One region of the Exiguobacterium sp. 17-1 genome, then DNA from elsewhere that is predicted to be linked to it. Evidence: riboswitches for the same ligand, from Rfam matches in the RefSeq annotation. Region 1 holds a riboswitch; the other holds the start of a gene.
What was found. A riboswitch is a leader RNA that binds a small molecule or an ion and turns the genes downstream of it on or off. The one in region 1 is predicted to bind lysine.
Positions count from the first base shown of each region.

Region 2: another riboswitch for lysine. It lies ahead of MUN34_RS14140 (aspartate kinase); the one in region 1 lies ahead of MUN34_RS11365 (amino acid permease).

Region 1 is NZ_JALIGJ010000004.1:64,922-68,347, forward strand. It holds gene MUN34_RS11355 (diguanylate cyclase) at 1-703, opposite strand, end outside; gene MUN34_RS11360 (MarR family winged helix-turn-helix transcriptional regulator) at 892-1,341, opposite strand; lysine riboswitch at 1,516-1,700, shown strand; gene MUN34_RS11365 (amino acid permease) at 1,833-3,311, shown strand.
Region 2 is NZ_JALIGJ010000006.1:43,558-46,983, forward strand. It holds gene MUN34_RS14130 (argininosuccinate synthase) at 1-157, shown strand, start outside; gene argH (argininosuccinate lyase) at 154-1,527, shown strand; lysine riboswitch at 1,595-1,772, shown strand; gene MUN34_RS14140 (aspartate kinase) at 1,886-3,085, shown strand; gene MUN34_RS14145 (aspartate-semialdehyde dehydrogenase) at 3,098-3,426, shown strand, end outside.

The DNA.
Region 1 (3,426 bases):
AGAAGTCGATATCAATCAAGACGAGGGAATAGCCGTCTTCCGCAGATCCGACAAGGGATAAGGAGTCATCCAGCCGGCGCCGGTTGGCGAGACCGGTCAAGGCATCCGTCATCGCGAGTTTTTGTTGATACTGAATGTTCTCAAAGTGGCGACGGAGTTCTGTCAATAAATGATAGGTTACAAAACCAGCAATCAAATTAAAGAAGATATATGCCACCGATACTTTAAAGAATGTCGACCAACTATGGGTCAACAGATAGATGGCGGGTAAAGAACACAAGATTCCGATGCCAATCATCAACTCAAAATTCCAAAATGTCATGTGGACGTAGCGTCTGACGACACTAATCGTGAGGATGAACAGGCTGATGACGATCGCCGAAAGAATCGCCGCATCGATTTGGTCGAGCGGTGTGATCGCAAAACGAGTTCCGATGATCATCAGACCGGTTACGATGGCGCTCGGTAATCCACCGAACATCATAGCGATGGCGACCGGGATAATCCGTAAGTCAACCCGCGCTACATCGATCTGAATGCTGTTGAACATCAAGAGAACAGCGATGAGACCGGCTGCTCCTCCTAAGAAAAGTCGCGTTTTTACATGTGTTTTAGGGGTGATCCTCGGTTGGTTTCGAAAGGGTAGAAACAAAAGAGTGATCGTTGTGAACAGTAGACAAAAATTGATGATGAAATTATTCATGATGGACAACAAATCCTCCCAGCTCCTCGTAAACGCATTTCCGTAACATATTTCCAGTATACTCATTTTACTAACGGCAAGAAATGGAAAAATGTTTAGAGAAACATGATAAGTCGACAAAAAAGACAAAGTACACAGTCAAGTGAACTTTGTCAGAGGAAAAATAAATATTTTTTTGAAAATAATTTTTAGGAAGAAATCGCCTCTTCATCCATCGTTAAAAGGATCTTATCGAAGACATGAACCATCGCATGGAGTTCTTCTTCCGTAAGTGTACCAAAACGGTCTTGGAGATATTTACGGCGTACGACTTCAAGTTCGCGGAAAGCGGCTTCGCCTTCGTCCGTCAATGCTAAAACAATCGATCTTCTGTCGTCTGTCGAGCGCGTCCGTGTGACGAATCCGGCTTTGAACAGACGATCAGTCAAAGCTGTTACCTGACTTGTCGCAAGCTCAAACTGTTCTGCGAGTAGAGTCGGACGTTGGGGACCATTTTCGGACAGACTGCGCAAAATGAAAAATTCACTCCGCGTCGCGGTTCCTTCAAATAGTCGGTTGAGTTCACGGCGTAATGTCCGGAGAATGACCCGCATTTGTTCCTCTAATCGATAGGTCAGTTGATCACGTTCTTGTGGCATTCAAGCAACATCCTTTCTCTCGGTTAACTTCTATAGTTTAGTGTACTAAAAATTACGGAATTTTACCATGAATAGAGGGTGTTTCAAAAAAAGAATTGACAATTTAAAGACGTTTTGTGTAATATGACGATGTAATAACGAAATTATAATTAACTTAATTAGTTCTCACTCAACCAGTGGGATGGAGGTTGCAGTTCTTATAAGTACAGTCACGGATGTCGTCAAGCGGCAGATGAGGTGATTGAAAAGGAAGAATTGCCGAAATCAATCATCGCTTTGAAGATGATCGATTGGGATTAGATCGAACAGGTCTAATACTGTCACAGGTCAGATATGACTTGTGGGGAGCTATCTTTCACGACGGTAGAATGGGGCGCATCCTTTTACTATGTTGCGTTCTCATCTTCCTTCTGGAAGGTGAGGGCGCTTTTTGTTTTTTTTGATTCAAAAAGTGTCCTCTCAAAAATTTAAAAAAGAGAGAAGCGAATAAGATGAATACTTTACAACCCCAAAGAAAACTCGATTCAACCGAAGAAGGATTAAAACGTGGCCTGCAAGCCCGTCACATGTCGATGATTGCGATTGGCGGTGCTATCGGAACCGGACTCTTCATCGCATCCGGTGCATCTGTTGCCGCTGCCGGTCCGGGCGGTGCCTTGTTGTCGTATGCCGTCGTCGGATTAATGGTGTACTTTTTAATGACAAGTCTTGGTGAGATGGCAGCTTATATGCCGGTCGCCGGTTCATTTTCCACATACGGTGCAAAATTCGTTGATCCGTCGTTTGGTTTTGCGTTAGGTTGGAACTACTGGTACAACTGGGCAGTGACGATTGCCGTTGAACTCGTTGCAGCACAAATCGTCATGACATACTGGTTCCCTGATGTTCCAGGTTTTTATTTCAGCGCCATCTTCTTGTTACTGATGATTGGTTTGAACTACTTCTCCGTTAAAGGATTTGGTGAAGCAGAATACTGGTTCGCCATGATTAAAGTTGTCACAGTCATTATCTTCTTGATTGTCGGAGTCGCCATGATCTTTGGTGTCTTCACATCAGAAGCACCGGTCGGCTTTAAAAACTTTGCACTAGGTGACGCACCGTTCGTCGGAGGCATTCCAGCCGTCATCGGTATCATCTTAGTTGCCGGTTTCAGTTTTCAGGGAACAGAACTTGTCGGAATCGCGGCAGGTGAATCAGAAGATCCGGAAAAAAATGTCCCGAAAGCTGTTAAACAAGTCTTTTGGCGGATTCTTCTCTTTTATGTGTTTGCGATTTTTGTCATCGGAATGTTGATTCCGTATACAAGTCCGAACCTGGTTTCAAACGATATTACCGATGTAGCAGTCAGCCCGTTTACACTCGTCTTTGAAAAAGCCGGTCTCGCTTTCTCGGCAGCCTTGATGAACGCCGTCATCTTGACGTCTGTTTTATCAGCAGGAAACTCTGGGATGTACGCATCGACACGGATGCTGTATACATTGGCACGCCAAGGTGATGCCCCGAAATTATTCGCACAAGTCTCGAAAAACGGTGTACCCCGTAATGCCTTGCTCGCAACAGGCGCAATCGGCGCACTTTGCTTCCTGACTTCGATGTTTGGCGGTCAAGTCTACCTGTGGTTGTTGAATGCTTCCGGTATGACCGGCTTCATCGCGTGGCTCGGAATCGCCATCAGCCATTACCGTTTCCGTAAAGGGTTCCTCGCGCAAGGTCATTCGTTAAGCGACCTGCCATACGTTGCACCTGCTTTCCCGTTTGGACCGCTCTTTGCCTTCGGACTTTGTTTCCTTGTCATCGTAGGTCAAAACTATGCCGCGTTCCTCGCAGATCAAATTGATTGGGTTGGAATCGCCGCGACATATGTTGGTATTCCGTTATTCCTTGCTTTCTGGTTAGGTCATAAATTTAAAAATCGGACATCAGTCGTTCCTTATTCAGAAATGGAATTCCCGAAACATCCGCGTCCGTAAGTTAAAAGTCGATTCCGTTTCAAACGGAGTCGACTTTTTTGATGTATGTTAAAAAAAGAAATAATTCTTAAAACGTATCAAGTAGTAAAAAATCGTTTAAGATAAAAGAAAAATG
Region 2 (3,426 bases), on a different contig from region 1:
ACGTCAGTCAGCCGTTTCGCTCTACGACGAAAAACTCGCGACCTACACAAAAGAAGATGCCTTTGATCACGAAGCAGCGAAAGGATTCATTAAATTGCATGGTCTTGCGATTGCGACACATGCCAGTGTCCATCGTCAGGAAGGCGTGAAAAAATGACGAAACTATGGGGCGGACGTTTTACGGAAAGTGCTTCCGCTCAAGCGGAGGCCTTCGGGGCATCGATTTCATTTGATCAGAAATTAGCAGCCGTTGATTTGCAAGGCAGCCTGGCTCATGCACAGATGTTGCATGAACAAGGAATTCTTGAGAAAACCGAGTGGCAACAAATCGAAGCCGGGCTGAAACAGTTACAAACGACACTCGATCAGCACGTCTACACGACGGTTGACGAAGACATCCATATGAATCTTGAGCGGTTGCTGACGGAACAGATTGGTCCCGTTGCCGGGAAGCTGCACACAGCCCGCAGTCGAAACGATCAGGTTGCGACCGATCTTCATCTTTGGATGGAGCAACATGTTCTCGAACTCCTGACCAGCATCCGTAACCTGCAATCCGTCATTACGGAACAAGCGGAGCAACATGTCGAGACGGTCATGCCGGGTTACACCCATCTGCAACGGGCGCAGCCGATTTCACTGGCGCACCATCTGCTTGCTTACTTTTGGATGTTTGAACGGGATGCCGATCGATTGACGGATAACTTAAAGCGGATCCGGATGTCGCCGCTCGGTGCCGGGGCACTGGCGGGAACGACTTTCCCGATTGACCGGTTCAAGTCAGCTGAGCTGCTTGGTTTTGAACAGGTCTATCCGAATAGTCTGGATGCGGTCTCGGACCGGGACTTCGTCATCGAGTATCTCGGTATCGCCTCAACCGTGATGATGCACTTGTCACGCTTTTGCGAAGAAATCATCATCTGGGCTTCGCAGGAGTTTTCATTCATCGAATTATCCGATGCGTTTTCAACGGGATCGAGTATGATGCCGCAGAAAAAAAATCCGGATTTTGCAGAACTGATTCGTGGTAAAACAGGACGTGTCTATGGTAACCTGATGGGCTTTCTGACGACGATGAAGGCTCTGCCGCTCGCCTACAATAAAGATATGCAGGAAGATAAAGAAGGTGTCTTTGATACCGCTGATACGGTGTTGCAATCCGTTCAAATTTTTACAGGGATGATCGAATCCGCTACGTTTAAGACAGAAGCGCTCAAGAAGGCGACGATGCAAGACTTCTCGAATGCAACGGAACTGGCAGATTATCTGGTCACAAAAGGGATTCCGTTCCGGGAAGCGCATGAAATCGTCGGGAAAGCCGTCTTACATTGTGTGCAGAGCGGATGTTTCTTAAAAGATTTGACGCTGTCGACGTATCAGACGTTCCATCCGGTCATTGCGGAAGATGTCTATCCGTTGCTCGATCCGGTTCAAGCCGTCGCACGACGGGGAAGCTACGGCGGGACCGGTTTTACAGCCGTCCGGGAACAACTCACATTAGCAAAGAAGTACCTTGGAAAATTATAAAATTCAAAAAAAGTTTGGCAAATCACTGGATTTAACAAAAAATGTTTGCTATAACTGTAACTAACAACCGACAGATAGAGGCGCGGATGACATCAGTAGCAACACTTATAAAGGCAAGCATGCCAAGTGATGTGAAAGGGGAAATCCGCCGAAGTGAACAGGAAAATGCTTTTTCTTGATTGCTGGTACAACGGTTAAGATCCGTTGTACTGCCGAAACCCACGTTTCGGAGCGCTATCTTACGTAAAAGAACGAATGACACTGTCATCGTTTGTCCGATCGTGATAACGACGGGCCGTAGGAACGCTCCTACCGGCCCGTCGTTTTTTTCTGTTTCGGGACAAAAGGAGATAGGATTGTGACAACTGTACTTAAATTTGGTGGTAGTTCGGTTGCGACTGTCGAACAGATTCAGTCAATTGCGAATTATTTGAAGAATCGGACGGATCAAGGGGAGAAATTAGTCGTCGTCGTGTCAGCGATGGGAAAAATGACGGATTCATTGATTGCGCAAGCCCAAGCCATTACGGACCGGCCGGAACGGCGCGAACTTGATCGTCTGCTTGCAATCGGAGAAGAACAGACGATTTCGTTACTCAGCATCGCGCTGAATTCACTCGGGACAAAAGCCTTGTCGCAAACGGGAGCCCAAGCCGGCATCAGTACGATGGGGCTGCATACGAAAAGTAAAATCAAACAAATCGACGGTGAACTGCTCCGGAAAAAACTTGAAACCTACGATGTGATCATCGTCGCCGGTTTCCAAGGGGTCAATGAACTGGGGGATGTCACGACGCTCGGACGCGGCGGATCAGATACGACAGCCGTTGCCTTAGCAGCCGTCCTTGATAAACGTTGTGAGATCTATACGGATGTTGACGGTGTCTATACGGCAGATCCACGGATTCATGCTGCAGCGCAGCCGATTCCGCACATTTCATACGATGAGATGATGGAAATGAGTGCTCTTGGCTCAAAAGTCATGGAGATGCGCAGTGTCGAACTCGGTAAAAAATACGGCGTCCACATCTTCGTCGGAAAAACACTAGAATCGAAAAGAGGGACTTGGATTATGGAGGCAACGGAAACGATGGAACAGAAAGCAGTAACGAGTGTCAGTGTGACGAAAAACGTCCTGACGGTATCAATCAAACACGTTCCACAGACGAATTCAGCGGTCGCGGATATCTTTGAACTGTTGTCAGGTCGCCACGTCAACATTGATATGATCAGTCAGACGACGTTTGACAGTGACATCTTCCTTTCCTTCTCTTGTCCGTTAGACGAAGAAGAGTTTTTGGAAGAGGCTTTGCAGGATATCATCAATCGTTTCCCGACCGTCAAAGTCGATCGTCATAACCAACATGCCAAATTATCGGTCGTCGGAATCGGCATGCGGGATGCAACCGGCGTCGCTTCGAAATTATTTGCGATTTTCCGGGCCGAAAACATCACGTTTTATCAGGTTACAACATCAGAGATCAGCATCTCATATACGATCGCCCAAGCTGACATCGAACGGACCGTCGCAGCAATCGCTCAAGCATTCGACCTGTAAGGAGGAAATCATATGTATCATGTCGCAGTCATTGGCGCAACCGGCGCCGTTGGTCAAAAAATGTTACAAGTCCTGGCGGAACTCGACTTTCCAGTTCGTCAGATTTCAGCGTACGCTTCAGCCCGTTCTGCCGGGAAAACCGTCCAGTTCAAAGGACAGGACGTCACGATTCAAGCATTATCGGAGCAAATCACAGAAGACGGCATCGATGTGGCGCTGTTTGCAGCAGGCGGCAGCATCAGTGAGCAGTATGCACCGTTACTGGCTGCAGCAGGCACACTGGTCGTCGACAATTCAAGCGCCTTCCGGATGCAGGCCGATATCCCGCTTGTCGTACCGGA